4 regions of the Brevibacillus sp. HB2.2 genome follow, and region 4 is predicted to be linked to each of the others. Evidence: riboswitches for the same ligand, from Rfam matches in the RefSeq annotation. Region 4 holds a riboswitch; each other region holds the start of a gene.
What was found. Region 4 has a riboswitch for cyclic di-AMP ahead of HP401_RS34780 (CAP domain-containing protein). Riboswitches for the same ligand answer to the same signal wherever they lie in the genome.

Region 1 (8,015 bases), on a different contig from region 4:
GATGATTTTCCGTGATTTCGTTTCCATCATTTCAATCTCCTTAAAGCCATTTGTGTCTGAATGATTTTACTCTGAATGAATACGTAAGTCATTGGCTGTTAGTCACTTGAAGCCCATTTAGAAAAAAATTGAAAAAAGCACTTGATATACCCTAAGGGGGTATTGTATAGTAAAGGTGTGATCAGGAAACAACGTTAGGGAAACGATACGATAAAATATACCCCAGAAGGGTATTTGGAGGGATTATAATGAGTGCCAAAACAGCAGAGGCAACAGTCGCAATCTCAGGGATGACTTGCGCAGCTTGTGCACTGCGCATCGAAAAGGGCTTGGGAAAAATGGAGGGAGTGGAGACCGCCAACGTCAATCTGGCTTTGGAAAAATCCACAGTGGTGTTCGATCCAACGAAAACGAACATCGACGACATCCGCTCCAAAATTGAATCGCTCGGCTATGGCGTCGTCTCTGACAAGGTGGAGCTAAACATCTCGGGAATGACATGTGCGGCTTGCTCCACACGGATCGAAAAAGGCTTGAACAAAACAGCTGGGGTTTTGAAGGCAAATGTGAACCTGGCGATGGAAACAGCCACTGTCGAGTACGATTCCTCACAGGTAAGTGTGACGGACCTTATTCAAAAGGTAGAGAAGCTAGGGTATCAGGCGACTCGCAAGGAAGATGGAAAAGAAGAAGAAAAAGTAGACCGTCGCCAGGAAGAAATCAAACGGCAGACTCGCAAGTTCTGGATTTCCGCGATTCTGTCGCTCCCACTGCTCTGGTCGATGGTGAGCCATTTTTCCTTCACTTCGTTTATCTGGCTGCCTGAAAGCTTGATGAATCCGTGGGTACAGCTCGCATTGGCAACACCGGTACAATTCATCATCGGAGCACAGTTTTACGTGGGAGCTTTCAAAGCCCTTCGCAACAAGAGTGCCAACATGGATGTGTTGGTTGCTCTCGGTACCTCGGCAGCATATTTCTATAGTTTATGGGTCGCGATCAACTCCATCGGTGCTCATGGTGGACACATGCTGGAGCTGTACTTTGAGACCAGTGCGGTACTGATCACGTTGATCGTTTTGGGTAAACTGTTTGAGATGAAAGCAAAGGGACGTTCTTCGGAAGCGATCCGCAAGCTGATGGGCTTGCAAGCAAAAACAGCAGTAGTAGTACGAGATGGCGTCGAAATGACCATTCCTGTAGAAGAAGTGAGACTAGGCGACGTCGTTCACGTGAAGCCAGGCGACAAAGTACCTGTCGATGGCATCGTCATGGAAGGGCAGTCCGCAGTAGATGAGTCCATGCTGACTGGCGAAAGTATTCCGGTGGATAAAGCTGCAGGCGATACCGTCATCGGAGCCACCTTGAACAAAAACGGCTTTTTGAAGGTCCAGGCAACCAAAGTCGGAAAAGAAACGGCTCTGGCGCAAATCATTAAAGTAGTGGAAGAAGCACAAGGAACAAAAGCACCGATTCAGCGTGTAGCTGACAGCATTTCCGGGATTTTTGTCCCAATCGTAGTAGGGATTGCTATTCTTACCTTCTTGATCTGGTACTTCTTCGTTATACCTGGCAACTTCGGTGAGGCTTTGGAAAAAGCAATTGCCGTACTCGTAATCGCTTGCCCATGCGCCCTCGGTTTGGCAACACCGACCTCAATCATGGCGGGCTCTGGACGCGCAGCTGAGCTGGGTATCCTGTTCAAAGGCGGGGAGCATCTGGAGACGGCTCACCACTTGGATACGATCGTCCTCGATAAAACAGGGACTGTAACCAAAGGCGAGCCAGAACTGACAGACGTCATCGCCATTGGTATCGAAGAACAAGAATTGCTCTCTCTGGTTGGTGCCGCTGAGAAAAACTCCGAGCACCCATTGGCTCAAGCTATCGTTCGCGGAATTGCGGATAAAGGAATTACCTTGGCTGATACAGGTTCTTTTGAAGCCATTCCTGGTTTCGGTATTCAGGCCACCGTCTCCGGCAAAGAAGTACTCGTCGGTACCCGCCGTTTGCTGGAAAAACATCAAATTTCGTACCAAGCAGTGTCTGATACCATGCTGGCACTGGAGCGCTCCGGTAAAACGGCGATGCTCGCAGTCGTCGAAGGCAAGCTCGCTGGCTTGATTGCTGTAGCGGATACGATCAAACCAACCTCCAAGCAAGCGGTTCAGCGCATGAAAGCAATGGGATTGACTGTGATCATGATGACCGGTGACAACCGTCAAACCGCCGAGGCCATTGCCCGTGAAGCAGGAATCGATCACGTCATCGCGGAAGTCCTGCCTGAAGGCAAAGCCGCAGAAGTGAAAAAACTGCAAGAGCAAGGCAAAAAAGTCGCGATGGTCGGCGATGGTATCAACGATGCTCCTGCACTCGCTACCGCTGACGTCGGTATGGCAATCGGTACAGGTACTGATGTGGCGATGGAAGCAGCTGATATTACCCTGATGCGCGGCGAACTGACTAGTGTCGCAGACGCCATCGAGATGAGTAAGCTCACCATCCGCAACATCAAGCAAAACCTGTTCTGGGCATTGGCCTATAACACCTTGGGCATCCCAATTGCCGCAATCGGCTTGCTCGCTCCATGGCTTGCCGGTGCCGCAATGGCCTTCAGCTCCGTATCCGTCGTACTCAACGCACTGAGACTGCAACGAGTGAAGCTGTAACAACAGTAACAAGCGGCTTTGTCCGCCTTACCTATACAACATAAAATGCAAGGAGAGATTGATCATGACAAATATCACATTGAACGTAGAAGGCATGTCTTGCAACAAATGCGTAGCGCGCATCGAGAATACATTGAAAGATCTGGGTGCAGAAGGCAAAGTAAACCTGGCTGAAAAAAAGGTTGAGGTTTCCTATAACGAGAGCAACTTGACTCTCGATGCAGTAAAAGAAGCAATTGAAGACCAAGGCTACGACGTCGTTTAATCATCGGACCTTTGAAAAAGCTCCCCCCTGATTCATTGAGGCGGGAGCTTTTTGGTGTTGAGGTAAAAGTAGCCCATTTCCAGTCTACGCTTCGACCTACGCCCCGCAAGGGGTTAGACTGTTCGCTCCGAAATGAATGTCAGGAGCGCTCCAAAAGTAGAGTTTCGAGGATGTAATCTCAGAGGTTGAAGCTGACGACAACCCCCGCCATTCATTTCTCCGCTGGGGTGGGCTCCAGAGGCGCTAGGACTGGAAATGTTCTTCTTCCCAAGCGGCTATTGTTTACATCTTGAAAGCATCATTCAAAAAGTCTTTAAAAAAGCGTAGAACCTCAACAGCTCGTAGAGGAAACAGGAGAAATAAGCGAAGATCTTTGGACACACCTACCGAGGCGTAGTGAAAAAAAGCGAAACTGCCTTTAGCGTCCACCTCTGAGCCACATCCTGATGAGACTACTTTGGACGCGGTTTCGCTTTTTTTCACGGAGCCGGGCACCCCATGCTCCCGCGCAGGGGTTCCAAGAATCTGAGCGTTTTCTCCTGTTTCCTCCCCACCACAACAGCGAGTAAACGGCACCAAACATCTTGATTTTATGAGCAACGAACAGCTAATCCAATCCGACTCATAAAGAAAGCCGTAATCCGGTTAAAACCATGCTAAACGAACGTTCACAATAACTGGAAGCGAGCGTATAATTCAAATCACAATCACGCTTCAATAAGAAACAACACATACGGCCTAGTTCCGATATTCTCGGAAGCGGGGGAACCAATCTTTTGGGGTTAATCCTGAGTGATCAGGAGGGATGAGGAAATGTCTTCTCTGCCATCCTACCCGTCAGCTAACCTCGTCGGCCAAAGCAGGGAAGGTCATGGATGGATAAAGTCTAGGCATTTTATGCGCAACAAGGGGATTCCTTGCGGGCGTGTGATAGGCCGATACAGGCTTTTTCTTTGGGACCTTTGTTCTGGAGAAAAAGGATGGATCGGTCTATTTTTTTATGAAAATATCGACGAGCAGCTTACGCGATACAGTCGTGAAGGAAATGGTGTGGATCGCTGGGAGGCAGTCGGTACGACATAAACCGCTGACAATCGAAATCAGGAAGACAGAGTACAGGGAGTCCTGACAATGGACGCCAGGTATTCCGTAAGCCTGCGGATTTTCTACACGAGTAAAAATCAAGCGTGCCTGCTTGGGTTTGCTGGAGTGTGGAAGCTTCGCGGGCTTTTTCCATTTACGAAAAAACGAAGGATGAGGGATATCATGTCCAAAATGAAAGTCCATCAACTTACAAAAGTGTTCGGCAAGCAGCCCGAGCTGGCCTTGAAGCTGCTGGCGGAAGGACGTACAAAAGAACAAATTTACAAGCAAACCAGCCAGTCCATCGGTGTCAATCAGGTCAGCTTTGAAGTCGAGGAAGGCGAAATCTTCGTCATCATGGGCCTATCCGGCAGCGGCAAATCAACCTTAATCCGACTGTGTAATCGACTGATTGACCCAACGAGCGGAAGCATCGAGATCGATGGGGAAGAGATCGTGGCCATGAAGGCGACAGCTTTGCGCGAGGTGCGGAGGAAGAAGCTCGGGATGGTTTTCCAAAACTTCGCCCTGTTTCCACAGCGGACGGTACGGGAAAACGTGGAGTTTGGTTTGGAGATTCAGCAAGTACCACCAGGGCTCCGACAAGAAAAAGCACGGGAAGCGCTCGCGCTCGTTGGATTGACGGAGTGGGAAAATGCGTACCCAAATCAATTGAGCGGAGGGATGCGTCAACGAGTCGGATTGGCGCGGGCATTGGCTAATAATCCAGATATTCTCTTGATGGACGAAGCGTTCAGTGCACTGGACCCGCTCATTCGAAAAGATATGCAGGATGAACTGCTGGAGCTTCAGATGACGATGAAAAAGACGATCCTGTTCATTACGCATGACTTGCATGAGGCGTTGCGACTGGGCGACCGAATTGCCTTTATGAAAGACGGGCAGATCATTCAAATCGGCCGCCCAGAAGAAATCCTGGCAGATCCCGCGGATGAATTTGTACGGAAGTTCGTGGAGGATGCCGACCTGTCCAGGGTGCTCGTTGCTGAAAATGTGATGAAACGGGCAGAAGCAATCACCCCTGACAAAGGGGCGCGAGTGGCGCTGCAACTGATGATGGATAACGGCGTGTCCAGCCTGTACGTCGTGGACAAAAAGCGCACACTGCTCGGATTGATTACGGCGTATGACGTATCACTCGCGATCAGTACGGGAGATTCGCTGGAGGCAATCATGAAAACCGACCTCCCTACCGTTTCGCCTGACGCACGTCTGCACAGCTTGTTCCCGATGATGGCAGACCTGCATGTCCCGATTGCGGTAGTGGGCGAGCAGCAGCGTTTGTTGGGTGTCATCGTAAAAGGAGCGGTGCTAGGCGGGCTGGTAGGCAAAGTCAATGTACAAGAGCATCAGAGAGCAGAGGTGATGAGTGATGGACGTCGTGCCTAAGCTACCGATTGGCGGTTGGATGGAAGGGTTCGTGGAGGTGCTGGGCCAGTACAAAGGGGTATTGTTTGATCCGGTGGCTATCGTCATTTCCACGATGGTGACTTACTGTTCTACGGTTTTGGCAGAGATACCTTCGCTGATTCTCATCTTGCTGCTGGGGGCCGCTGCGTGGGTTTTTGCAGGGAGAGCGTCCATGGTCTTTACGGTTGTTGGACTTTCTCTCATCCACAACTTGGGGTACTGGGATGAAACGATGGAGACATTGGGACTCGTCCTCACTGCTACCATGATTTCGATCGCTATCGGGATTCCGGTGGGCATTCTTTGCGCGAGACACGATACGTTTCGCAATCTAGTTACGCCAGTACTGGATTTGATGCAGACGATGCCAGCGTTCGTATATTTAATTCCCGCGATCTTTTTCTTCGGCTTGGGCGAGGTGCCGGGAGTCATTGCCTCCGTTATTTTTGCTTTGCCGCCAATCGTGCGTCTCACGAACTTAGGCATACGCCAGGTCCCAGCAGAAATGGAGGAAGCGGCGGACGCCTTTGGCGCAACTGGGTGGCAAAAGCTCGTGAAAGTGCAGCTGCCGTATGCGAAATCGACGATCTTGGCGGGCGTCAATCAGTGCATCATGCTCGCCCTGTCGATGGTGGTCATAGCGGCTATGATCGGGGCGAAAGGCTTGGGTGCAGATGTGTATCGTGCCGTATCGCAAGTGGATATAGGAAGAGGATTCGAGGCGGGGCTATCCATCGTGATCATCGCTATCGTCTTGGATCGGCTTACCCAACATGCAGGAAAAAAGGAGAGAAATACATGATGAACAAAATGATTCCAGCTATATTGGCAGTCATGATGGGAGCAACAGCTTGGCTCGCAGGCTGCTCTAGTCAAAACACAAACACACAAATACCGACAGCAACGGTGGTCGGTCCTATTGCTTCTGAGACGTCGGACAACGCGTTAGGAGAAAAGCTCGACTACAAAATCATCGGAATCGACGCAGGAGCAGGCTCGATGGTAAAGACTGAGGAAGTCATGAACCTGTATGGCTTGGATAAATGGCAGCTTGTCGAAGGCTCAGATGCAGCGATGACAGCCGCTTTGATCAAGGCGTACGAAGCGAAGGAACCGATTATTATTACGGGCTGGACGCCGCATTGGATGTTTAAAAAGATGGATTTGAAATACTTGGCGGACCCGAAGAACGGCTTTGGCGGAGCGGAACAAATTCATACCATCGTGCGCAAAGGGCTGAAAGAGGATCAGCCTGCTGCCTATCAATTTCTGGATAAGTTCTGGTGGGAGCCAGCCGATATGGAGTCGGTCATGGTTCAAATGATTGACGGAAAAGATCCGGAAGTGGCCGCTGCGGAATGGGTAAAAAATAACGAAGCCAAAGTGGCGAAATGGGTGGAGGGCATACAGCCTGTCCAAAAAGAGAAGCTGACTCTTGCTTATGTAGCATGGGATTCCGAGATTGCCAGCTCGCACGTCGTCGAGCATGTGCTGGAACAGAAGCTGGGGTATGAAGTCGAGTTGAGTCAGGTGCAGACTGGACCGATGTGGGCAGGAGTGGCAATTGGGGATGTGGATGGAATGGTTGCGGCGTGGCTGCCGTCTACGGATACGAGCTATTTGAAAAAATTTGGTGGGCAAATCGAGGATTTGGGTCCGAATCTCGACGGAACCAAAATCGGACTCGTGGTTCCTTCGTACATGAACATCTCGTCCATTGAGGATCTCCAATAAGAAAGGGGAGGTGCTGCTATGAAGCATTATTTTGTAATGGGTAGAGGGGAAGCTTTCACTTCTTTTGTCCAGACACTCTGCTGCGACAGTTTGCCTGCATTTTGGGGAAGGAATCCAGGTGCCTTTTCATTGACGGTGGGGTCTGGAGACAAGACGATTCAGCGTTTTTTGCCCATCTCATTTGACGAGTGCTACCGCGATCAGGAATCCTTGCTGCTCTACCATTCCGTCTACATTTTTCCAGATGAGTGGGCGGAGGGACGAGACTTTGTTACACTGTTCAGGCAACTGGGTTCCTGCCGGATTTTTGTGATGACACAGGAGCATCGGAACGCGATGTTATACAAGGCGCTCGGGGCGAATCACGTCATCGTGAGTCAGCCCGGGTATAAGGGTTACGGCTGGTTGGCTGAACAGATGAGTGGCTAAGAGAGGAATAGAAAAGGCTCCGCCTGCACATGAGGTGGAGCCTTGTTTTCGTAAAATTAGCCCAACATTTTTTCGAGGTCCTTGTCCAATACATAAACCTCGATCCGTTCACCCATCTTCGTGCTGATGTCGCTATGGCTCGATAGTACCTTACAGCTGGTCAGCTTTTCTACGATTTCTTCTGATTCTTCGCTGTACATTTCACGAAGAACCTCGCGCATTTCTTTGACGATGCGGCGACCTTTATCGTGACTGGACAGATGCTTTTCTTCGACGGTGAGAACGCCCTTGAACCTAGCGATGACCATATCACCGACGATGTAGGTCTTCGCTTCCTGCGGACCTCGTCCAATCAGTTCGCGCTGAAATTTTATGAATGCTTCGCTGATTTCGGCTTCCAGCTT
Region 2 (8,015 bases), on a different contig from region 4:
CAGCATTTGACCGCCTTCCTGATTGGTAGCGACATGCTTTTTGGGAGCGTTGACCGGAAGCTGCAAATAGTTGGCGCCAACCCGATACCGTTGCGTATCGGAGTAAGAAAAGGTCCTTCCTTGCAGTAGCTTGTCATCAGAGAAATCAAGTCCATCCACTAAAACACCTGTCCCAAATGCTACTTGCTCGACTTCAGCAAAATAGTTATCCGGGTTTTTGTTCAATACCATTTTGCCCACCGGAAGAAACGGAAACTGATCTTCAGGCCATATTTTCGTTGGATCGAGCGGATCAAAATCGAGTTCTGGATGATCGTCATCACTCATGATCTGGACGCACATTTCCCACTCCGGATATTCTCCTCGCTCAATCGCTTCATACAAGTCCTGCGTGGCATGATTGAAGTTTTTCCCTTGGATCTCTTCCGCCTGTTTTTGTGTCAAATTCTTAATTCCTTGCGCTAACGGCTGCCAATGGTATTTGACCAGGACCGCTTTTCCTTCATGGTTTACCCACTTGTACGTGTTTACGCCAGAGCCTTGCATTTGTCGATAGTTCGCTGGTATTCCCCACGGGGAGAACAAAAACGTAATCATATGCATGGCCTCAGGCGTGTTCGAGATGAAGTCAAAGATCCGTTCCACGTCTTGAATGTTTGTGACAGGATCAGGCTTGAACGCATGGACAAGATCAGGAAACTTCATGGCATCCCGAATGAAAAAAACTTTGAGGTTATTGCCTACCAGATCCCAGTTCCCGTCCTCCGTATAAAACTTCACCGCGAACCCACGTGGATCTCGCAATGTTTCGGGCGAATGTGTCCCATGATTAACCGTAGAAAACCGCACAAACACAGGCGTTTTTTTCCCACGCTCCGAAAACAGCTTTGCTCTCGTGTACGTAGAAATCGACTCACCACCTACGGTTCCATACGCTTCGAAATAGCCATGTGCTCCTGCGCCTCGACTATGCACGACACGCTCAGGTGTTTTCTCCCGATCAAAATGTGTGATTTTTTCAAGAAAATCGTAATTCTCCAGAACGGTTGGCCCGCGATTTCCAACTGTCCGCAAGTTCTGGTTGTCTGTGATCGGATGGCCTTGACGATTCGTCAGGATATTATCTTCTGCCTGGTTGATGGACTTGCTCTTTTCATCCATATGAATCCTCCCTGTCCAGTTTTTCTCATGTGTGGTTCATAACCATGGTTACCGAATGAGGGATTCTTTATGCGAAAAGACTAAATCGCTTCGTACGCAAAATCATCGTTAAGTACTGGAACTGCGCCACTCTGATTCCACTGCGCTGCAAGTTCGACATCTTCCGGGTACCCCATGCTGATCAGTTCTTGGCCAGAAGCACATTTCTGCAAGTAAGCAGGAAGATGATCTTGAGCCGATCGAAAGGCTGCCACTGCTATTTCGGCCTCTGGTGACAATCGATGCCCCTCCAATTCATGAAGCAGCGCACCTGCCGCAATCATATCTTCAATAGCAGGACGCAATGCTCCATTTCCCCACCGTTCACCGCAAGCAATGACGGTTACGGTTCCATTCTGCTGCTGTATGTATCTGGCCACAGATGGCGCGTTTCGCAAGCACGCAGCGATTACCTTCGCACCTGTTTTCTTCGCCAACACGGTACAGGTCGATCCGTTTGGCGAGGGTAATACGATTTTACTTCCCATTGGAACCGCTTTCAAACAGGCAGGTGAAAGGGAGATTGGTTCTCCGCGTTTTCCAGCGAGCAACGCTGCTTTTTGTTTGGCGAATGCTACGGTTGACTCATCCTTTACCTGATAAGGATAGACGATACCTCTTCGTCCCGTTACGATATCGACACACGTGCTGAAGGAGAGCACATCGATAATGACGATCATATCCGATGCTGCCCCGACCTGTTCTACCCCTTCGTATCCCCAATCAAATCGAGCTGTATAGTCAAGTTGTTTGCATACAGTTCTATCTCCCAAACCCTCCACCATCCTCTATCAAAAATAGGTACTCGTCCCCTTACGTTCGCCGTTACGAATTAAGACAAGAAGCAATATCGTATTATTGTCCCACTAGATTACACAAGAATGGAGTGAACATGGATGTCTGAAATCGAATACGACGACGATCAAGGTAATTCGGAAAAAAGAAATCACAAACGCCCAAGAAGAAATACTGTGAGAACGACCGGTATTTTGCAAAACAACCTCGCCCGTGCTCTCACCGCTCACCTCGACCTGGTAAATCTGAACACAGAACCGGTTGAAGTACGTGTGCAAGTATTAAACTGGGGTAACGCAGTTACGCAAACGAATCCAGTTAGCACCTTGCTTGACATCACGCAATTTATCCCTGCGAATACTCGAACTGCTTTCAATGCGCTGATCCCCGCTTCTTTCCACTATGAAGTCCGCCTTACCGTAGCAGAAAACAACAGAAATGTCCTTCTCACCACTTATGGCCGTACTACTATCGGCGGCGGTCAAGTTGTTGGTCTTACCGTTCTTGACAGTCAATTCCAAACTGTCGAAATCGAAACTTGTATTTAACTATCTTGCAGGAAGAAAATGAGGAATTATGGTGGGACGCCATAGTTCCTTTTTTTATCCATTCGCATGCAGGAAAAGGCGCTTGGGACGATCACAACGCCTTTTTGCTTCTACGACCACGACAAAAAAAGAAACTGCCCTCGAAAGGACAGTTTCTTTGAAAAGGAGACTTACAGTTTTACTACGTTCTCAGCTTGTGGGCCACGGTTGCCTTGAACGATGTTGAATTGAACTTTTTGACCTTCGTCCAAAGTTTTGAAACCGTCACCTTGGATTGCGCTGAAGTGTACGAATACATCGTCTCCGCCTTCTACTTGAATGAAACCGAAACCTTTTTCTGCGTTAAACCATTTTACTGTTCCGTTCGTTTGCATCTAAAAAACCTCCAAAAATTCAATTTGAATATGCTAGTCATATTTACCGAAGCAAATAAAGCTCACATATCATGAAGAAATACCAGATCATGTGCGATGATACGCCTTCATGATATGTGAATTTTACTTATTCAGCAAATATGCGAATGTCATAGGACGGAACTGCAAAATAAAAAACTAAACCTTTTGAAAACCTAAAACAATGAAAGCCCTTCCTCTCTTCCATCCTTGCGGCTCCGATGACCGCGCCAGTGTGAATCGGGGATTCAAAAATGTTATCCATCAGCATACAAACACCTCGATGAATGATTAGGTATCAATTTTTCAAGTAGCAACCTCATTCTACCATGGTTGTCCAAAAAAAGCAACCGTTCACCCTTATTCTGGACGAAGCGGGACTCTGATACAATAGGATTGGGAGGGATTACATTGCAAAATCATATTTTGACAACCATTCAATTATCCGAAATGCTTGAAAAGAAAGTGCCCGTACTTTTATTGGACGTACGCGACGCCGAGAAATTTGTTTCCGGCAGCCTCGTTCACGAAAACGCATCGACGCAAAACGTCCCCTATCTTCTTATGAAAGAACAGGACAAGCCGCTTGATGAAGAAACCGAAAAACTCGCGCAAAATGTGCAAATCGTTACCTTATGTACAACAGGTAACAAAGCTCAAAAAGCTGCGGCTCTCCTTCGTGAGCATGGTTTCCATGCAAATGCATTGGAAGGCGGCTTAACTGCCTGGAAGGAACAATTAAACGAAACGAAATGAGCCTAATTTATCAACGATTCAAGCTATTTGCCATATATTACTCCTTTATTTCGATTGGGATTGTCTGATATCGTTGTTCATGCCAAACGAAATAAGCCGAGACTTCCTCTTTGAAAAGGAAGTGCGGGGGACTTTTTTGTGGATGAGCTATTCCACATTGGGGTGAATCGCCGAACTGGCGTAGGGTTGTTTCCTCAATCCGAATCCGACAACTAACCTCGTAGGCAAAAAAAAGGAGAGATTTGTTTTATGAAACGTTTTGGTTCTGTTACAATCGCGATGACTCTTGGTCTGGGCTTGGCTTTGACAGGGTTTGCTTCTTCTGCTTCCGCAGCATCTAACTGCCCATTGAAGAACGGACAATTCCAATTCAATGTGGGTCAAAATATGGGACAATTCCAAAAAGCACCAAATGCTCAACAGTTCTTTAACTTTTTCCAAAAGCAAGGCTTTGTTCCTGGCCAGCCACAAGCAGTACAGCTGATGCAACCTGTTAAGCAAGGACAAGCTACACCTGTACAACAACCATGCCCGTATCAACCAGGATCTTTCCAACAAGCACCCGTACAACAAGCGCCAGTACAACAAACACCAGCACAACCAGTACAAACAGCACCAGCACAACCTACCAATAATGTCACTGAGCCTGCCGCTCCAGTAAATCAAGCGGATCAAGCTAAGACGGGGGATTTTGCGAAACAAGTCGCGGATTTGGTAAACCAAGAACGTGCAAAAGCAGGTCTCAAGCCTGTTCAAATGGATGCAACACTGTCCAAAGTAGCTTTGGCTAAAGCACAAGATATGTCTGCTAACAACTATTTTGACCACAACAGCCCAACGTACGGTTCCCCATTTGACATGATGAAGCAGTATGGCATTCAATACTCGACTGCAGGTGAGAATATCGCCATGGGTCAACAGAGTCCGCAAGAAGTCATGCAACAATGGATGAACAGTGAAGGCCACCGCCAAAACATTATGAACCCTGACTTCACAAAAATTGGTGTAGGCTTCACAAATGGCTACTGGGTACAAGAATTTATCGGGTAACACGCTTTGCACGAAACGAAAAGCCGGTGTCTCTTAATCGAGACCCGGCTTTTTCGTGTAGACATTAATCCGGCTGTGTTTCAGAAGCCTGTTTTTTGGGGGTACAGCAGCTTTCCTGCTCATCTAGCAAAGCAACGTCCTTTTGATTCATTTCTTGCTTGGTTGGGTAAGCAGATACTTGCTGCAGCTCGGCATTGACATCAGACGATTGTTTCATCCGTATGGCCCCCTCGCCGTTTTTGGTGGTACATCCCTAGTATGCACGCGGCTCTAAACGACTCATTCCTAAGGAACACTGGAAGCACATGCAAATGAACCTATCTGCTAATAATATGTTCAAGGTCTTTTAAAGCAGCCGCTGCTGCCGCAACAGGATCTGATTTTCCTCCAACGACCAATAAATCCCCCATGACATCTGTTTCTACCCGGATGGCTTTTGTCGTACCTGATACGGATGCAAACGGATGGGTAATATCCACCGCACACAGCTCAACTGCTACAGAAACCGTACCATTCGCTTCCTTTTGAATCGTTCCGATCAGCTTGGGAATCTTCGTATGCTTTTTCCACGTCTCGATTTGTAACGAGGTTATTTCGCGAATACTTGCGCGTTCGATATCGGTTAGATTTACTTGCCCGCCAAAAGCAGCGTTTGCCAGGATCGTGAGCTTCGAAGCTGTATCCCAACCATCGATATCGTAGGAGGGATCCGGTTCGGCAATCCCCATCTTCTGAGCGAGCTCGACTGCTGCTGTACAGGTGAGCCCCTCTTCCATCATTTTTGTGAGCACGAAGTTCGTCGTTCCCGTAAAAATACCTTCGACTCGTTTTACTTCACAGCCTGCCAAGTTATACTGCAAAAGATCGATCGTCGGCAGAGCTGCTGCTGTTGCCCCACTAATTTTCAACGCGGTACCATGTTTTTTGGCAAGAGCGGCCAAACCAGCATAATCAACAACAAGCGCACCTTTTGAAATCGCGATCGCATGCATGGCATTCTCCAATGCATACCGAATATAAGTCAGACCAGGTCCCCCCTCTTTTTCAGATGGACCTGCCTCGATGAGTACGTCTGCTTGAACTGATTTGATAAATTCCAACGCGTTCCAAGATGCGTTCCCTGCTTGTTTTGTATGAGCATAGTCTGCCCATTTCCCTGAATCGATTCCGTTCTCATCATAGAGGCCGGAAGTTGAACGAACGATTCCCACGAGTCTGACATCCGCTTCATATAGCTCGCGGTACCGCTCCCGTCGCTGTTCCACCAGTCTGGCTACCTGCTGTCCTACTGTTCCGAAGCCTGTCACCATAATATTCCAACGTTTCATGAGTCAATCTCCTTGCTATTTATGCTCCGTTTATTTCCACCATTTTTTTCTATTTTTATCTTGTATCCGGTGTAAATCCTTGCGATTCAATTTCTTTCCTGTTTTTGCCGAGTAGAGCTCTTCCGTATGATCAATAAACAATATTCCTTCCAAATGGTCCATCTCGTGCTGAATACACCGAGCAAGGAAATCTTCGGCTTCGATTGTCTTTGTTTCTCCTTGGCGGTTCAGCGTCTGGACTTTGACATAATTCGCCCGACGAACGATTCCGAAAACACCTGGTATCGAAAGACAAGCTTCTTGCCCTACCTGCTCACCTGATTTTTCCATCAACACCGGATTGATTAGTTCAATCAAGCCGCTGCCGCAATCCATGACAACCAAACGCTTCGGGATACCAATCTGGATCGCAGACAAGCCTGCTCGACCTTTCGCAGCGTAAATGGTTTGGGCCATATCATCCAATATCTTTTCAACCTGCGGAGTAATGGATTGTACTCTTTTTGACGTTTCACGCAAGATAGGGTCCCCCAGGCGAACGATCATGCGTTCAGCCATTTCATTCTCCCTCCCGCATTACTCTGTTTTCGATTTCAAGGTAGCAAATCAGGTCCTCGCTGTCAAAAAGAACCTCGCAAAATCTGAAATATCCCTTTAGGCAAGGGTGACAAATGCATGTAGATACGCTATCTTTATTGGTAAAGATAGATGTTTGTATATGAAAAGGGAGGCTACCATGCATTCATTGGCATCAACGCTGAACGAAACCATCCAACGAGAAAACCCGCACGTGTATGAAATGCTGTCCGATATCGCCAAGCTGATCTATTTCCCAAAAGAGGGGATTCTCAGCCAATCGGCAGAAGCGAAAGCAAAAGCGAAAAAGTACAACGCAACCATCGGGATTGCACTGGAAAACGGTCAACCGATGCACCTTAAGGTCATCCAAGATAACCTGTCAGCTTACCAGCCAAAAGACATTTACGAGTATGCGCCCCCAGCTGGAAAGCCTGAGCTGCGTGCAGCATGGCGTAAAAAAATGATCGAGGAACAGCCTTCACTGGCTAATCATACGTTCAGTAATCCTATCGTTACAAACGCTTTGACGCATGGCCTGAGCATCGTGTCGGACCTGTTCGCTGACAGCGGCGACAGTGTCATCATCCCGGACAAAAACTGGGAAAACTACGAGCTTACTTTTTCGATCCGCCGTGGTGCGGAAATGGTCTATTACCCATTATATAACGACGAGATGAAATTTAATGCTGCTGCTTTGCGCGATGCCATTCTCGCACAAAAAGACAAAGGCAAAGCCATCGTCGTACTCAACTTCCCGAATAACCCAACAGGCTATACACCAGGCCCAGAGGAAGGAAAACAAATCATCGCTGCGCTCAAAGAAGGCGCAGAGGCTGGAATCAACATTGTTGCGGTCACAGATGACGCGTACTTCGGCTTGTTCTTCGAAGATTCGATGCACGAATCTCTCTTCGCTGGCCTGTGCGATGTTCACCCTCGCATTCTGCCTGTAAAAGTAGATGGAGCTACCAAAGAGGATTACGTATGGGGCTTCCGCGTTGGCTTCATTACGTATGCATCCCCGTCCAGCGACTTGCTCAGCGCTTTGGAGCAGAAGACAATGGGAATCATCCGCGCGACTCTTTCCAGCGGATCACATCCTTCCCAAACGTTTGTCCTGCAAGCAATCACCGCACCGGAGTACAAAGCACAGAAGCAGGAGAAATTTGATATCATGAAAGGCCGCGCCAACCGCACCAAGGAAGTGCTCGACAGCGGTAAATACGATGATGTGTGGACCTACTATCCATTCAACTCTGGCTACTTCATGTGCCTCAAGCTAAAGACTGTCGAAGCAGAAACATTACGCCAGCACTTGCTGGAACAGTATGGCGTGGGTACGATCGCTCTCGGTCAAACCGATTTGC
Region 3 (8,015 bases), on a different contig from region 4:
CAGCGAGTGCTCGACGAGCCAACTCGTCTTCTCCTTCAGTCAAGGCGAGCTTGACTTGGCGATCACGTTTTTCGATCAAAGCATTGGCTTCGTCCAATTGCTGGCGGAATTTCTTTTCCAGTGCAACCTGACGGGCAACCGCTACTTCAACTTGTCCGATTTCTACTTCCATGTCACGCATATATTGATTCAGCATTACTACCGGATCTTCCATCGAATCCAATGCATCATTTACCGAAGCTACTGTCAGGTCACGCAAACGTTTAAAGATACTCATTATTTTTTCCTCCTCATCATATCACATCATATTGTTCATCCAAAAGACTCTTGCGACATTGGCGTTACTGTGGGCGTCTTCTTACATCTCTCTCCCAAGTGTCCAGCGTATCTTCCTTTAATACTTTTTGGGCCCATTCACGCTCCCAAGCAGGTGGCGCTTGTTTAGGTTCTTGGCTGGGACGCAGTAAGCGATATCCCAGATAAATCACCCCAATGGCCAGAAGCGCGTGAAACAGTAGGTCAAGCTTGCCAATCAACATCAGGAACCCGAATAGGAAGACCAGGATTCCCCAAAATCGTGAACCGGTTTGTCCCATGATCTTTTTGGCACCGTATATCATGATCACGCCGGGAATGATAAACCCGAGCAAGTCTCCGATATCGATACCAACCAGATCGAGAAGAACCAACCCACCGACTAGCAGCAGAACCAGCCCGAGTAGTACTTTGCCAGACCGTTCGCTCATTACTCGCTTACCTCCATTCGTTTTGCATGTGGTGCTTGTGGAACGTTATGCCCTTATTGTAGCCCTCGGTATAGGCTTCCCATAACGGGCGTGCGGTTGGTTTTTCCCTCCGTCCTTGGACGGAGACATTTTCCTGCCTTAATCGGACGAGCTCTCCCGCAAGGCAGGAATAAGCCCACGTCGAAAGGCGGCTTGCACTGTCGAACGAAAACGTTACAGCATTTGACGCTATCTTTGTGACGAATATGTGAATGAACAGATAAAAAGAAGGAAAAAAAGGATTGGCGTAGAATCTTCGTAAGAGTGCGTGTAAAAAAACATCGAAAAATAGCCGAATTCCGCTTAGCGGAAACGGGGGAACCACGTTTTTGGGGTGAATGGTTGCTACTCCTAGCAGCCTAGGGCGTCCTTTCGACCGAACCCTTCAGCTAACCTCGTAGGCTCACGAAGGGAGCAGTTTCTTTTGCGCAAGATGGTTTTATCTTTATTTATGGCTGGATTACTTACTATGGGGGCAGGCGCTGCACAGGCTGCTGAGGAGAATACTCTCCATGAAGTTGTCAGTGACTTGTACGGTACCCCTTACAAATCTTCCGGCTCGTCCAAAAAGGGCTTTGACTGCTCCGGTTTCACGCGCTACGTATTTGATGCGTTAGGTGTAGACCTGCCTCACAATTCTGCTTCCCAGTACGAGTTAGGTACAGAGGTAGACAGAAAAGATTTGCAACCAGGCGATCTCGTATTCTTCAATACGAACGGTCGCAGCATTTCTCACGTGGGTATCTACATCGGAGACGGCACATTCGTGCACTCGGAATCTGGTCGTGGAGTCGTCAACACCAAGTTGAACGATCCATACTACTGGAGCAAGCGTTATGTAGGCGCCAAGCGTCTCAGTGCTCCTGTTCTAGCGAAAGCAGAAACTCCGAATAAGGAAAAAGCGGTGCAAGCTGCATCGTTGCCGGAAAAACCAGCTAAAAAATAGTCATTCGGCAAAATAATAAAAGCCAGGGACACTACGTCTCTGGCTTTTTCTGACGAAATTTAGTACCTGGTCTAAAGAGGTACCCTCACATATTAGAACAACTTAATAACTTACGGGGTTTCTTCCCCTGATAGGGGCAAAGCATGTTATGATAGACAAGACCCATTCTTTGAATGGTATTCCTTATTAATAGAAGTAACTGGGGGTTGTTCCGGTGAAAGATCACATTTTAATTGTCGATGACAATCTGGAGATTATTGAACTGCTAGAAGACATTTTGGAGAACGAGGGCTTCAGCGTTTCCTCTGCTGAAAGCGGAGAAGATGCACTCTCGTTGCTCAGCCAAGGTGAGCGTCCCAACCTGATCCTTTTGGATATTATGATGCCCAACATGAGTGGCTACGAGCTCTGCTCTCAAATTCGCCGTGAGTGGGATTTACCTATACTGTTTCTCAGTGCAAAAGGAAAAGCGGTAGATAAGGTAGTCGGCTTCGAAATCGGCGCAGACGATTACATCACGAAGCCTTTTGATACAGAAGAGCTACTCGCTCGCATTCGTGCCCACCTTCGTCGCTATGAGCGCATTCGCAAGCATACCGAAGAGCAGCCTGAGAAGGAAACAGCCTCTTCTCCAATTACGGTTTTGAAATTCAAGGACTTGGAAATTCATAAAGAAACGTATTCCGTATACGTATGTAACCAAAAGATCGAGCTCTCTACCAAGGAATTCCAACTACTCACCTTCCTCGCAGAAAATGCGGGCATCGTCTTTACAAGAGAGCAAATTTATGACCGTGTTTGGGGATATGGTTATGGCTCGCTCAATACAGTGACGGTCCATATTAAAAACCTCCGTGAGAAGCTGGAAACAGAACGTCAATTCATTAAAACACAATGGGGGACAGGCTACGTTTTTATCGGGGAGAAGCTTTAAATGAGCTTGCGCAATAAAATTTTTCTCTCCTTCATTGCCTTGCTCACACTCAACATTTTGTTGTTTAAATTTGTTTTTCAAGACATTATTGTCGCTCAACTCAAAAATGACCGGCATAATCAGTACCAGGCTGAGAAGGAAGCCGCAGAGAAGGTCATGCTCAATCAACTGCTTCTCGTCAGTAATTTCAAGGACCCAATCGAACGCATGGAGCTTGAGAAGCAGTTGCCAGACGACGTGATGTACCGCATGCTCGTGAAGGATGCCAATGGAAACACTATCTACAGCAAAACATCAAGCGCCTATAATTTAAAAATGCCTTCCCCCTCCTCATCAAGCCGTGGCGATTCTGCTAAGCAAAATGACCTCAAAGTGGTGGCTGAGTACCATTTTCAGCAGGAGCCACCGCGTACAGGGGAGATTGTTGTTTATTTCTACACGGATGATTACGACATGATGGCTACGACAGGGGTTTCCATGATGCTTTGGTTTATTTACGGAAGCATTAGTCTGGTAGGATTGGTTCTGCTCGCTTTGTTCGTTCGCTGGATACTACGGCCGGTTAACGAATTATCGCGCGTCACCCAAGAAATCCAGGAAGGGAAGCGGCTGGTCACATTTACGTATCGATCGCATGATGAATTTGGGCAACTCTTTCGATATTTCGGGGAAATGGTGGATGAGCTTCGCTTAGCGGAAGAAAGACAGGCTGAAATGATTGCTTCGATCGCCCACGACTTCCGTACACCTCTCACCACGATCAAAGGGTATGCCTCATACATCGGCTCTGGTCGCGTGACGGATATGACCAAAATACAGAAACAGATGGGCAAGATCGAGCTAAAAACGACGGACTTGGAAAAGCTGCTGGATGAGCTGCAGGACTTCACCACGCAAAGCTCCGAAGTTCGACTCAGTATTAACCGCATTCATGTCAAAAGCTTCTTGCGAGGAATCATTGAGGACTATTTGCCAAGAATCAAAGAGGCAGGCCTCACGTTTCAATGGAAGCTGCGAATCTCCAATGAACTACACATCGAAGCGGATGAGACTAAGCTGCGCCGTGTCATGGAAAATTTGTTGAACAACGCCATTCACTACAACAAACCGGATGGCTCCATTTACCTTACTTGTGATCAGCGAGAAGGACATGTCCTTTTTACTGTAATCGACAAAGGAGAAGGAATCGCCGCTGAAGACTTGACGAAGATTTTCACCAAGTTTTATCGGGCGGAAAAATCACGAAATCGCAACAGTGGAGGTACAGGCTTAGGCTTAACGATTTGTAAGAGCATCGTCCGGCTTCACGGCGGAGATCTGATGGTAAACAGTGAATTGGGAATGGGAAGCAGTTTCTCCTTCACCATCCCCTTCTTCCACGGGTAGCTTTCTCAAGCTACCCTTACTTTATATAGATTTATTCTCAGTTAATTATTTCTTTATATTTTACTTGTAAAATCATTTTTGTAAGCATGTTGCTTTCAGTGATAAATAACCCCCAGTTCGGTATCTGACACAATCGGCGAAACCGTAGTGATAAGATGCCTCTTTTTTTGCCCCTAACTTCCATTTTTTTCTATCTCTTCTCCAAACGCATCGGCAGTCCGTTCTTGGGACGCAAGGTGACCAACGGCTCGGGCTCCACTGTCTGGTTCGGTTCAGCCAGTCGTAGTCGATATCGCTGTGCAATCGTCGCCAGTAGCAAAGCTGCCTCCATCAAAGCAAAGTTATTCCCAATACAAACACGCGGCCCGCCGCCAAACGGGAAATAAGCATAGGCCGGATTTCTTTTTAAGAGGTCGCTGTCAAAACGCTCTGGAATGAATTCTTCAGCCTGCTCATAATAGCGTGGGTCACGGTGCATGACATATTGGCTCATCATCAGTGTTTCCCCAGGCTTGTACGTGTGACCGCCGATCTCAACCTCATCTACCACTTCCCGGTTAATCGTCCAAGCCGCAGGATAGAGCCTCAGCGTTTCCTGTACTATGAGATTCGTATACTTCAGCTGCGGAAGATCTTCGACTGTCGGCAGCTTATCACACAGCACCGTCGACAGCTCGTCATGTAGCTTTTTCTCCACCTCGGGATGAGTAGCCAGCAAATAGAAAATCCACGACATGGTATTCGCAGTCGTCTCATGGCCAGCTACAAAAATGGTCATGACCTCGTCACGCACCTGCTCGTCTGTCATTCCCTCCCCATCATCCTCATCACGCGCAGCCAAAAGCATTCCCAACAAGTCCTTGTGCTCTTCTCCTTGGCTATTACGCCGCGCTTCGATCAAGGAGTAGATCGTTTTGTCCAGCAGCTCACTCGACTCTAGGAACTCCCGATTGCTTTTAGTAGGTACGGACAACGGAATGTCGATAAACGAGGAGCCTTTGTTTGCCACATATTTCAAACCGACATCGATGGCATGTCCAATCTGATCGGCGCCTTCCTTGACGGTTTTGCCAAACATCGTCTCCGTAATGATCGCAAGGGTTACTTTCATCATGTCCGAGTGAATATCGCGCAGCTCCCCGGTTTTCCAATCCGACATGAGATCAACTGCTTGCCGGACCATCACGTCTCCGTAGGTGGCGATGCGATCTCGATGAAAAGCTGGCTGCATAAGTCGCCGTTGTCGCAAATGCTTTTTTCCTTCACTGGTAAGAATTCCATCTCCTACAACAGCTCGGGCAACCTGTAGTCCTTTCCCTTTTCGAAAATGCGCCTGTTTGCTGACCAAAACCTCTTTGATGTGATCTGGATTCGTTAACAGATAAATATGGCGGGAAGGACCGAAGCGAAAATGAACGACTTCTCCATGCTCTTCTGCCGCGTCGCGGATGAACTGAAGCGGCGATCGGCGAAATGCCATCAAGTTCCCTGAGATTGGAAGACCTTTTGGGCCAGTGGTCGTGATATTCATGCGTCTCCTCCTTTTTACATGCAAAATCCTACCGATAGTATCCGGCACGTTTAGGAGATTATGCGAAAAAAAACCACCCGAACTTCGGGTGGCTGACGAAATCATTTTGTTTATCGTGTAACAGGCTGATCTGTACGCAACAGGCGAGAAGCAATCAGTCGCTCGCGTACCTTGATGCCAATCAGAGAAGCCAGAACAGCTTTGACAACCCCTACAATGAGGAAAGGCGTTACACCAAAAGCGACAGCTTTATCCCATGGAATGTCCATGACGTATTTGAGCTGTACAGCACCAAAAGCGAGTGCGACAAACATACCAATGATATTGGCGATGATGGCGTTTTTCAAGGTGAATCTTGTTTTCTCCAAGTAGAGCCCAGTCACATAAGCGGTTGCAATAAACCCAAATATGTACCCGCCGGATTTTCCGACCAATATTTGCAATCCGCCTTTTGCCTCGCTGAATACAGGCAATCCGACTGCACCGAGCAAAACATAAATAACCAAAGCAAGTGTCCCGTATCGTTTTCCCAAAATGGTCGCCGTCAGCCCTACCGCTAACGTCTGCGCGGTAATCGGAATCAACGGCAAAGGAATCGTCACCTGCGACAATACCGCAGTCATTGCAGCAAAGATGGCAGAGAGCAATAGCCATCTCAAGCGTTCGTTTCTCATGCGTACTAGCCTCCGTTTTGTTAACTAAAAATAATATAAGGTTAACAAAATAATAATACGCATCTGCCCTTTTGTAAATCCCCGTTCTGTCCGCTTACCTTTTTGCTTGTTGATCCATGTATAACTGTAGCTTTTGAAGTGACTGAACCGTATGATCGATTAATTCGTTCAAGTCATCGATGTTGCCTTCATCGATTTTCCGATGAAAGTCCAGCGTCACCTGATTGGTTATTTGCTTCGGCGGCCAATCGATTCGATGCTCTTCTAGCTTAGCCGATACTTTCTGCGTAATATACGGTCGCTGCCCCCAGATGTCATTGAGAATCGATGTGATTTCTCTCGCTTCGGCGGGCACATCTCTGTAATTTTCCATCTGCAAGAAAAAATGGATGCAAATCGTACATCCGATATGATCCGTCAATGGCTGTTCTAGCTGCTCGGCCGCAATATCAGCTAACTGAGTACGAAGCTGCATCTCAGCACGGACAGCTGTGGTATGCTCATGTTGATCAGCCAGTTTGAACTCGATCTGAAACTGTCGATGGAACGTAGCCATATCCATGACATCCGAGCGGTTCGTAATCGTGATTGCCCCTTCGAAGTCCCGGTCGTATACCGCACCTTCCAACACAACCCTGATATTGTCAAAAACAAGCGGATGAAACATCTCGCGCCCTCCTTTTCCCAGGCGTTCCGGCCCTTTCTTTTACAGTATATAGCATGCCTGCTTTCTCCATGTTTTGCAAGCAGACCGACTTCCCCATGGCGGCGTCTTCAGGAGAATGGTACCATGAGAGTGATCCAACCTTTGAGGTGACAGCCATGTTTTTAATCGGAATTCTAATCGTTGTTGCAATCCTTGGTGAAATTATTCATCGTTTGAATCCATGGAAAAAGCCAGAACCTGCGTATGAGGATCTCGTCGCCCAAATCAAACAGACAGACTGGTACCAGGAGCTTTCTCGTGATCAGGCATGTCGTTCCGTTCTTGACAACGATCCGCATGTCCAAGCCTACTATGCGAGTACGTATGAAGCCAAACGTCTCCTTACACAAGAAGGCTTTCAATTGGGGCTGATTGATTACGTCAAGCAGGAAGCTGCAAAGCACGCCGATAAACCGCGCTGACATGCGAAAAAGCCGTTGTTATGGAACAGCGGCTTTTTCTTTGAATCAAAAAACAGGTATACCTGCCATGGCTCATGCCCTGTGGTATACCTGCTTCATCCAGTATTTATGCTCGGCTTAGCGTTTTTGATGATAGTATTTGTAAGCGTCAAAGGATGCTTGCTCTTGGCAAGGTGCGCATTCTGTTGCATACGATTCAGCTTGTTCGTGGATCATCTGACCGCAAGCAGCACAGCATTTTGCTTCGAGATTGCGAAAGAAAGAAGTGATCGGCGTCATGATTAAAACCCCCCGTGTGTTATTATCTGTATTGTATTACAACAGCATCTGTTTTATAAAAGTTTGTTATAATACATTACGCCGATTTATCTTTCTCTCTCGCTCATTCTCTCTTTATTGCTCCTTTTTTCGCTGTATTCATACATTTTTGTAAATTCCGCATCTGTTGTAACACAACGGCCTAAATCAGCAGATTGAACAAATACGGATCATTCGTAATCTCTACATAGCGGATACCATGCTGCTTCATCCGACTGACTAATGGCTGATAGTCATCCTTGCATTTCATTTCAATGCCAACCAGCGCCGGGCCATTTTCTTTGTTGTTCTTTTTCGTATACTCAAACCGGGT
Region 4 (8,015 bases):
CAGTAGGCGAGGCTACCGGTGTGGAGTACCAATCGATACAAATAACAAAAGATCAAATTTATCAGGGAGACCTTCTCTTGGTCAATAAAGACTATCCGGTTCATGAGGCAGGGGTAAAAAACGATGTGGTTCGGTTGTCTGAGCATGAAGAACTGTTACAAGGCTATACTTTGCTCGATCATAGACTCGAAGTGTCGGAGCGTGTAGCTAAAGTATTCTTGGAGATGGTCAAAGCTGCGCAGCAAGATAACGTGAGCCACTTTATCCTGAACAGCGGTTATCGAGGTAAGGAAGAACAAGAGAAGCTGTATGAAGAAATGGGGCCAGCGATCGCGATGCCAAGCGGTTATAGCGAACACAATGTAGGTTCCGCGCTGGATATTGGATCGACGCAAATGAAAATGGAGCACGCCCCTGAAGGCAAGTGGCTGGAAGATCATTCGTGGAAATACGGTTTTATTTTGCGCTACCCGAAAGACAAGGTAGCCATTACAGGAACGGTATTCGAGCCTTGGCATTTCCGATATGTCGGCTTGCCGCATAGCGCGATCATGAAGGAGAATAACTTTTCGCTGGAAGAATACTTGGACTATCTAAAAGACAAAAGAAGTATCTCCGTGACAAACGATGGGAAGATTTACGAAATTAACTACTACCCTGTCGATGAAGAGATGACGATCAAAGTACCGATTTCGAGCAACTATGAGATTTCGGGTGACAACATAGGCGGCGTGATTGTAACAAGCTACGTGAACTAAAGAAAAGAAGGAGTGAATCTAATGAAGAAATTGACTGTCGCAATTTTGTTTGGGGGATGCTCCTCGGAGTATGAAGTATCGCTAAAATCTACGAGTTCGGTACTGGAGAGCTTGTGTCTGGAAAAGTACGAGGTGATTTTGCTAGGAATTACGAGGGAAGGGCAATGGCTGCGATATACCGGCAACATCGAAAGCATTCGGAATGACAGTTGGCATCAAAGTGAGAAGTGTGTGCCTGCCTTTCTCTCTCCTTGCAGACAGGTGCGGGGAATTGTTACACAGGAGAACGGTGCCATGACGGTCACGAAGATTGATGTGGTGTTCCCGATTTTGCATGGCAAAAACGGAGAGGATGGAACAGTGCAAGGGCTATTGGAGCTCGCCGGAGTTCCTTTTGTCGGTTGTCACACGCTATCCTCTGCGATTTGTATGGATAAGGATATCGCCCACACGTTGGCGGAAAGCTCCGGTATCAAAACGCCAAGATCCGTTACCGTTTATCCAAATACGGATCTGGCAACTGTTCAAGCTGCCACCGAACCACTGGGATTTCCTTTGTTTGTCAAACCGGCAAAGGCAGGGTCCTCCATTGGGATTACGAAAGCATACAGCCTATCAGAATTGTTTTTCGGGATAGAAAACGCCCTCCAGCATGATGACAAGGTAGTCATCGAGGAAAACATCACAGGATTTGAGGTGGGCTGCGCGGTACTGGGAAATCGTGAGGTCATTGTGGGGGAAGTGGATGAGATCGAATTGCTCCAAGGCTTCTTCGATTATACTGAAAAGTATTCATTGGAGACTGCCCATATCCATGTCCCAGCAAGAATTGACGAAGAGCTCGCTCATAAAATCAAGCAAACAGCGACCCATCTTTATCAGGTTTTTGGCTGTCGTGGCTTCGCTCGCGTGGATATGTTCGTCACACCAGACGGGGATATCGTGTTTAACGAAGTGAATACGATCCCCGGCTTTACCTCGAAGAGCAGGTATCCAAGCATGCTGCGTGCTGCGGGGATTTCCTATAAGGAGCTTCTTGATACGTTGATTATGCTAGCGTTGGAGGAGGACTAACTGATGACACAACCTCACGTCTTTACGGTTACGTTGAACAGCGACAATCTGCATCACGGTCATCTGATCTTGGTGAATCGTCAGTACCCAATCCGCCGGCAAACAGACGACGGTATTCTGCTGAACCGCATGCGGCTGATTGATGGAGCGCACAACAATATGATGATGGAAAATACGGCTGCAAAGATGTTTGCCAAGCTGCTGAAAGCCTGCAACGCAGAAAATGCAATCGTGCCTGTCAGTGGTTTTCGCAGTAAGGCGGAACAAACGGATATTTATGATCAATCCCTGCTCGAAAATGGACAGGTGTTTACCAGTAAATTTGTAGCGCGTCCGAATGAAAGCGAGCATCAGACAGGGCTTGCGATAGATGTAGGGGAGAAAAAGGAAGTAATCGATTTTATTTGCCCTTCTTTTCCCGATCACGGCGTATGCCGAATGTTTCGACAGCACGCTAGTCAATATGGGTTTATCAAACGCTACGACAAAGACAAAGAACAGCATACAGGGATTTCGGATGAGCCTTGGCATTTTCGGTATGTGGGCTATCCGCATGCTGTGTTGATGGAAAAGCTTCAGCTTTGTTTGGAAGAGTATATCGAGTATGTGAAAAACTACGAATTCCATCAGGAGCATTTGCGAGTAGATGAGGAGAGCATTGAAATCTACTATGTAAAAGCTACCGATACAGTTACGCACATCCCGGTTGTGGCTGGTGAGCGCTACGAAATATCGGGCAACAACGTGGATGGATTTATCATTACGGTATTTCATCAGGAGGCACGTAATGAACGTGGGTAGTGAAAAGCAGTATGGCGGGCTGGATCGATTCGGAATCATTGCAGCGATTCTTGTTATCGCCATCCATACTTTTCCACTGCTATCCATAAGTGAATGGGCGGACTTCACACTGAGACAAACAATAGCCAGGGTGGCAGTTCCGTTTTTCTTTATGTGCACAGGCTTTTTCTTCATGCAAAAGCTTGGCTCAGATCGCAACAGAAATGCGTCTATGCTAAAGCAGTTTTTATGGAAAGTAGGAAAGCTATATTTGCTTTCGATCGTTCTCTATCTTCCTGTGAATGTGTATGAGGGGTATTTTACGCTGGTCACAGTGCTGTCTTTTGTTCTTTCAGTGATGGCGATGAAGGCGATCCAGCGCTTTCGAGGTGGGAAACCGGATCAAACTGGGCGAGCATGGGCTGATATCCATCTCCCGCATCTCCAACATAATGTCAGGGAAATCCAGCAGGTTCTCCCCAAGGATTGTGCGATGATGGCAGTCGTTAAGGCGCAGGCATATGGCCACGGCGGATGGCAAATTGCGAGGTTCTTAAACAAGCTCGGGATTGATCACTTCGCCGTTGCCACAATCGATGAAGGAATCGAGCTAAGGAAGAAGGGCGTAAAAGGGGAGATTCTGGTGCTTGGCTATACCGATGAGCGTCGGATACGCCAGATCGCCCGTTTCAAACTGACACAAACCGTAGTAGATGACGAATATGCCCAAACACTGAATGGCTACAACGTGAAAATCCCTGTTCATATCAAGATCGACACGGGGATGGGGAGACTCGGGGAGTCTTGGGAATACACGGAAAAAATAGCGGCTATGTATCGATATAAGCATTTGCAGGTATGCGGTACCTTTACGCATTTGAGTGTGGCTGACAGTTTGGAAGCTTCGGATATTGCATACACGAAAAATCAAATCGACCGTTTCCAAAAAGTGATCGAACAGCTGAAAGAAAAGGGGATCAATCCACAGAAGCTGCACGTCCAAAGCAGTTACGGCGTGCTGAATTACGGGGAGCTGCAATACGATTATGCTCGGATGGGGATCGCTCTCTACGGGATGTTGAGCAAGCAGGGAGACAAGGTAAAAACAAGCGTCGACCTACGACCTGTGCTATCACTAAAAGCAAGAGTTGTGCAGGTGAAACAGGTGGAAAAAGGAGCACCCGTGGGCTACGGACGCGCCCACATAGCGCAGAAGGAAAGTAAGATTGCCATCGTATCTATCGGATATGCAGATGGGGTTCCGCGCATGCTGTCACAAGTGGGGGCTACCTGCTTGATTAGAGGAAAAAGGCGACCGATTATTGGCTTTGTCTGCATGGATCAGCTCATTGTAGATATTTCAGATATGGAAGAGGTGCAAAGAGGGGAGGTTGTGACCTTTATTGGCAGAGATCAAGAGGAGGAGATCACTGCCGAGGAAATGGCCCAATCGTGTAAAACCATTACGAACGAGCTGGTAAGCCGTTTGGGAGAACGGGTTAAAAGAGTCTATCATGATTGATCTTTGGACGAAAACGAGTATAGGGAGTGGTTCATTTTTTCCATGGCGAAGGGGAGACATAGCTTTCGTTTCAAAATGCTTGGGCTTCTTGGGTTTGGCATGCTTCTGGCCGGTATCGTAACCTATCTGCTCTATAAAGTGCTCCAGTTTTACTATCGGGTGGGGGTTAAGTACGAAGATCCACTCACCCAGGTGCGCTATTTCATCAGGGAGATGGGGGATATCAATTTCTTTTTGATTGTCTTTGCTCCCATTGCGATCTTGTTTTTCTATCTCCTGACCAAACGGTATGCTGGCTACTTTCGGGAGATTTCTACGGGCATTCATTATCTCGCGAGTGGAGACTTTACGCGGCATGTCCATATTCCATCCAATGATGAGTTTGCAGAAATCGCCAAGGACATCAATCTAGCAAGCGAAATGCTACAAAAGGCGGTAGAAAGAGGGGATTTCGCCGAAAGCAGCAAGGATCAGCTTGTTTTGAATCTGGCGCATGATTTGCGTACACCACTGACATCTGTTCTGGGTTATCTCGATCTCATTTTGCAAGATGAGCAGATGACACAAGAACAGATGCGGCATTATGTGACAATTGCTTTTACCAAGTCGCATCGATTGGAAAAGCTGATTGATGAGCTATTCGAAATTACGAGAATGAATTACGGCATGGTTACCATCGAGCAAAAGGTCATTGATTTGAGCGAATTGCTTGTCCAGTTAAATGAGGAGATGTATCCTTCCTTTGAGAAAAATGAGCTCGTCGCGCGGTGTACGGTTGCTGCCCAATTAGTGATCGTGGGAGATGGGGAGCTTTTGGCGCGCGTATTTGAGAACATTCTGACCAACGCGATACGCTACGGGGGCGATGGTCAATTTGTCGATTTGAACGCTTATCGCGAGGGCGATGAAGTGGTTGTGCAAATCATGAATTACGGCGACCAGATACCTGAGGAGGCGCTGCCGCATATTTTTGAAATGTTTTTTACAGGCGACAAAGCGCGAACGCATCAAGGGGGAGGAACAGGACTCGGCTTGTTTATTGCAAAAAATATCGTCGAGAAGCATCGGGGAACGATTTCTGTCCAAAGTGATTTGATTCGTACGTGTTTTGAGGTCAGGCTGCCGTACGGATGAAATGATGGCAAAAATAAAAAATGGAGACGCTTCAATGTCTCCATTTTTTTATTGCATAATTCATAGAGATTACAAAACCTGGTAGAATATTCCTATAACGAAATGAATTAACTTTGGGGGAGTTATGAATAAATACACATGGACATTGATAGGTGCGGTAATTGTTGCTGGAATATCATTGGCTACTTGGGCTGGGGCCATTAACCAAGGGGATAAGGAAGCGCTAAACGCATATAAAAAGATGGAACAGGCACGTAACCAAGGGAATGAATCCTTAAGCAAATTGAGTAGTAATGTAACCCTTTCGGATTTTTCAATTCAGGGAGCTGTTTTACCAGAAGCGGATAAAATACGTAAATACAACGATACGAATATGCAAGGACTACTATCTTCAACGGATGAAAAACTTTCCTTCATTATGGAAGGGGATGAAGTAAAAGGTATAGTTTTAGCAACAGATACAGAGCCAATCATGGCTGGTGGTGAAAAAAGTGGCCCTGAATTGTTTGACCTTTACGAGAACATGAAAAATACACTCGGGGAAGATGTAAACATTACGTACTTTAGTTATGCAGGTGGGTTTATCTTCGTTGCAACTGATAGGGAAGGTGAGGAAAGCTTGTGGCTCGATCGACGTGCTTCTACTTTTTTAGAACTTCCTTCGCACAGGCAACTCAAATCTGAAGAAGTTGTAGAAAAAATTCGAGAAGGTGCGGAATCGGTGGATGAAGAAAAGAATTGACAATATCTGAAAAAAAACAAGAAAGCCGGGTCCCCGCTAGAGGACTCGGCATTTATATCCAATTTCATTATCCGATGAATTCTTGTACCCAGTATCCATTCACAAAGCCTACACCGATTTTGGTGAAGGAAGGATTCATGATGTTCTGACGGTGTCCTTCACTGTTCATCCATTGGTTCATGACTTCCTCAGCGGTGCGTTGACCCATGGCGATGTTCTCACCCGCGGTCATAGAAGATACTCCGAATTGTTTCATCATGTCAAATGGAGAGCCATACGTAGGGCTTGTATGGTCAAAGTAGTTGTTGTTGGACATATCAGCCGCTTTTGCTTGTGCAACTTTGTTCAGGGAAGCATCCAGTTCCACTGGCTTCAGACCTGCTTTTGCACGCTCTTGGTTTACCAAATCAGTTACTTGCTTCCCAACAGAGGAAGCATCCACTTGTTGGTTAGCTTGTTTTACTGGCTGTTGAGCTGGCTGCTGTTGATTCGCTGGTGCTGCGTAAGGTGCTTGCATTTGCGGTTGGACAGGTTGCATATATGGTTGATATCCGTATTGCGGACATGTGGTAGCGGCAGAAGCTGTGTTAGAAAAGCCGGAGAGAACAAATCCCAATCCTAATGTAGCAATTGCAACAGTACCAAGGCGTTTCATATTCACATCGTCTCCTTTTTTTGGCCTACGAGGTTAGTTGACGGATTCGGATTGAGGAAACAACCCTACGCACTTTGGCGATTCACCCCATGCAGATCTCTCATCTGCAAGTAAAAAAGCTCCCCCGCACTTCCATTCAAGAGGAAGTTTCGGCTGTTTTGTCTGGCATGACCTAGAATAACAGAGATTCACCGGTGAAAGAAACTCGTAAAATTTGGTAGGATTAATGGGAATATCTCTTGTTTTATTGAGAGGGTGGAGTTGGACACTCACCAATCCTAGACCAGGCCAGACTAACACTTTATTTTCTCTGAACAATAGAAAATGGGCTAGGGAACTCATTCCCTAACCCATTTTTTCATTCATTTCGTTTAAATCAAATTCTCCGGGTTCAAGCCTTCCAGCTCTGGCAACACAAAGCGCCCATCTTTTCTAATAAGCACATCGTCAAACCAGATTTCGCCGCCGCCGTATTCAGGGCGTTGGATTTGGACCAAGTCCCAGTGAACGGAGGAGCGGTTTCCGTTGTCTGCTACTGTGTAAGCATTCCCTGGCGTGAAGTGGAAGCTGCCCGCGATTTTTTCGTCAAACAGGATGTCCAGCATCGGGTGGAGGATGTGCGGGTTGAAGCCGATCGCGAATTCTCCGATATAACGTGCGCCCTCGTCCGTGTCGAGGATGTCGTTCAATGCTTTAGTATTGGAGCTGGTCGCTTCCACGATTTTGCCTTCTTTGAAAGTGAACTGAACATCATTGAAGGTAATGCCGTTGTAGATCGATGCCGCGTTGTAGAAAATCGTTCCTTCCACGGAATCACGTACAGGAGCGGTGTATACTTCGCCATCCGGGATATTGCGTTTGCCGTCACACTTGATGGCATTGATTCCTTTAATGGAGAAGCGCAGGTCCGTTTTTGGGCCGACGATGCGTACACGATCGGTGCGCTCCATCAGCTCTTTCAACGGAGTCATGGCAGCGGACATTTTCGCGTAGTCCAGATTGCAGACGGAGAAGTAGAAGTCCTCAAAGCTCTCGAGACTCATTTTGGACAGCTGTGCCATCGACTTGTTTGGGTAGCGCAGTACAACCCAGCGTTTGTTCGGAACGCGCTCGTTCGTATGTACAGGTTGATACAGGACACGAGCGTAAATGCCCATTTTGTCGTCCGGTACGTCGGCATACTCGTTGATGTTGTCGTAGGCGCGGATGGCGATGTAAGCGTCCATGTCCTTCATCCGGTCATACTCGTATTTTGCCATCAGAGCCATATGTTCTTCGCTCGTGCCTTGATAGAGTGCACGCATGACTTCCTGGTCTTTTAAGGTGACCAAAGGCAGAGCCCCAACTGCA

Region 1: it holds a riboswitch for cyclic di-AMP, as region 4 does, so the genes downstream of both, HP401_RS30855 (quaternary amine ABC transporter ATP-binding protein) here and HP401_RS34780 (CAP domain-containing protein) in region 4, are expected to answer to the same signal.
Region 2: it holds a riboswitch for cyclic di-AMP, as region 4 does, so the genes downstream of both, HP401_RS30545 (CAP domain-containing protein) here and HP401_RS34780 (CAP domain-containing protein) in region 4, are expected to answer to the same signal.
Region 3: it holds a riboswitch for cyclic di-AMP, as region 4 does, so the genes downstream of both, HP401_RS16815 (C40 family peptidase) here and HP401_RS34780 (CAP domain-containing protein) in region 4, are expected to answer to the same signal.

What each region holds. Positions count from the first base shown of each region.
Region 1 covers NZ_JABSUV010000027.1:22,363-30,377, forward strand. The annotation lists gene HP401_RS30840 (VanZ family protein) at 1-30, opposite strand, end outside; gene HP401_RS30845 (heavy metal translocating P-type ATPase) at 249-2,669, shown strand; gene HP401_RS30850 (cation transporter) at 2,734-2,934, shown strand; cyclic di-AMP (ydaO/yuaA leader) riboswitch at 3,660-3,806, shown strand; gene HP401_RS30855 (quaternary amine ABC transporter ATP-binding protein) at 4,201-5,427, shown strand; gene HP401_RS30860 (ABC transporter permease) at 5,411-6,250, shown strand; gene HP401_RS30865 (glycine betaine ABC transporter substrate-binding protein) at 6,247-7,182, shown strand; gene HP401_RS30870 (hypothetical protein) at 7,201-7,611, shown strand; gene HP401_RS30875 (Na-translocating system protein MpsC family protein) at 7,668-8,015, opposite strand, start outside.
Region 2 covers NZ_JABSUV010000025.1:66,424-74,438, reverse strand. The annotation lists gene HP401_RS30570 (catalase) at 1-1,161, opposite strand, end outside; gene HP401_RS30565 (2-phosphosulfolactate phosphatase) at 1,242-1,982, opposite strand; gene HP401_RS30560 (hypothetical protein) at 2,097-2,543, shown strand; gene HP401_RS30555 (cold-shock protein) at 2,714-2,917, opposite strand; gene HP401_RS30550 (rhodanese-like domain-containing protein) at 3,347-3,691, shown strand; cyclic di-AMP (ydaO/yuaA leader) riboswitch at 3,776-3,933, shown strand; gene HP401_RS30545 (CAP domain-containing protein) at 3,941-4,741, shown strand; gene HP401_RS30540 (hypothetical protein) at 4,806-4,958, opposite strand; gene HP401_RS30535 (homoserine dehydrogenase) at 5,059-6,069, opposite strand; gene def (peptide deformylase) at 6,100-6,627, opposite strand; gene HP401_RS30525 (aminotransferase class I/II-fold pyridoxal phosphate-dependent enzyme) at 6,806-8,015, shown strand, end outside.
Region 3 covers NZ_JABSUV010000021.1:90,791-98,805, reverse strand. The annotation lists gene HP401_RS16825 (PspA/IM30 family protein) at 1-277, opposite strand, end outside; gene HP401_RS16820 (LiaF transmembrane domain-containing protein) at 342-746, opposite strand; cyclic di-AMP (ydaO/yuaA leader) riboswitch at 1,066-1,205, shown strand; gene HP401_RS16815 (C40 family peptidase) at 1,210-1,731, shown strand; gene HP401_RS16810 (response regulator transcription factor) at 1,946-2,665, shown strand; gene HP401_RS16805 (sensor histidine kinase) at 2,666-4,051, shown strand; gene HP401_RS16800 (cytochrome P450) at 4,242-5,582, opposite strand; gene HP401_RS16795 (biotin transporter BioY) at 5,693-6,256, opposite strand; gene HP401_RS16790 (hypothetical protein) at 6,351-6,923, opposite strand; gene HP401_RS16785 (hypothetical protein) at 7,019-7,384, shown strand; gene yhfH (protein YhfH) at 7,502-7,663, opposite strand; gene ilvA (threonine ammonia-lyase IlvA) at 7,845-8,015, opposite strand, start outside.
Region 4 covers NZ_JABSUV010000052.1:19,360-27,374, forward strand. The annotation lists gene HP401_RS34750 (M15 family metallopeptidase) at 1-758, shown strand, start outside; gene vanG (D-alanine--D-serine ligase VanG) at 780-1,832, shown strand; gene HP401_RS34760 (M15 family metallopeptidase) at 1,836-2,633, shown strand; gene vanT (serine racemase VanT catalytic subunit) at 2,620-4,134, shown strand; gene HP401_RS34770 (sensor histidine kinase) at 4,177-5,268, shown strand; gene HP401_RS34775 (hypothetical protein) at 5,393-6,010, shown strand; gene HP401_RS34780 (CAP domain-containing protein) at 6,078-6,665, opposite strand; cyclic di-AMP (ydaO/yuaA leader) riboswitch at 6,673-6,830, opposite strand; gene HP401_RS34785 (aminopeptidase) at 7,037-8,015, opposite strand, start outside.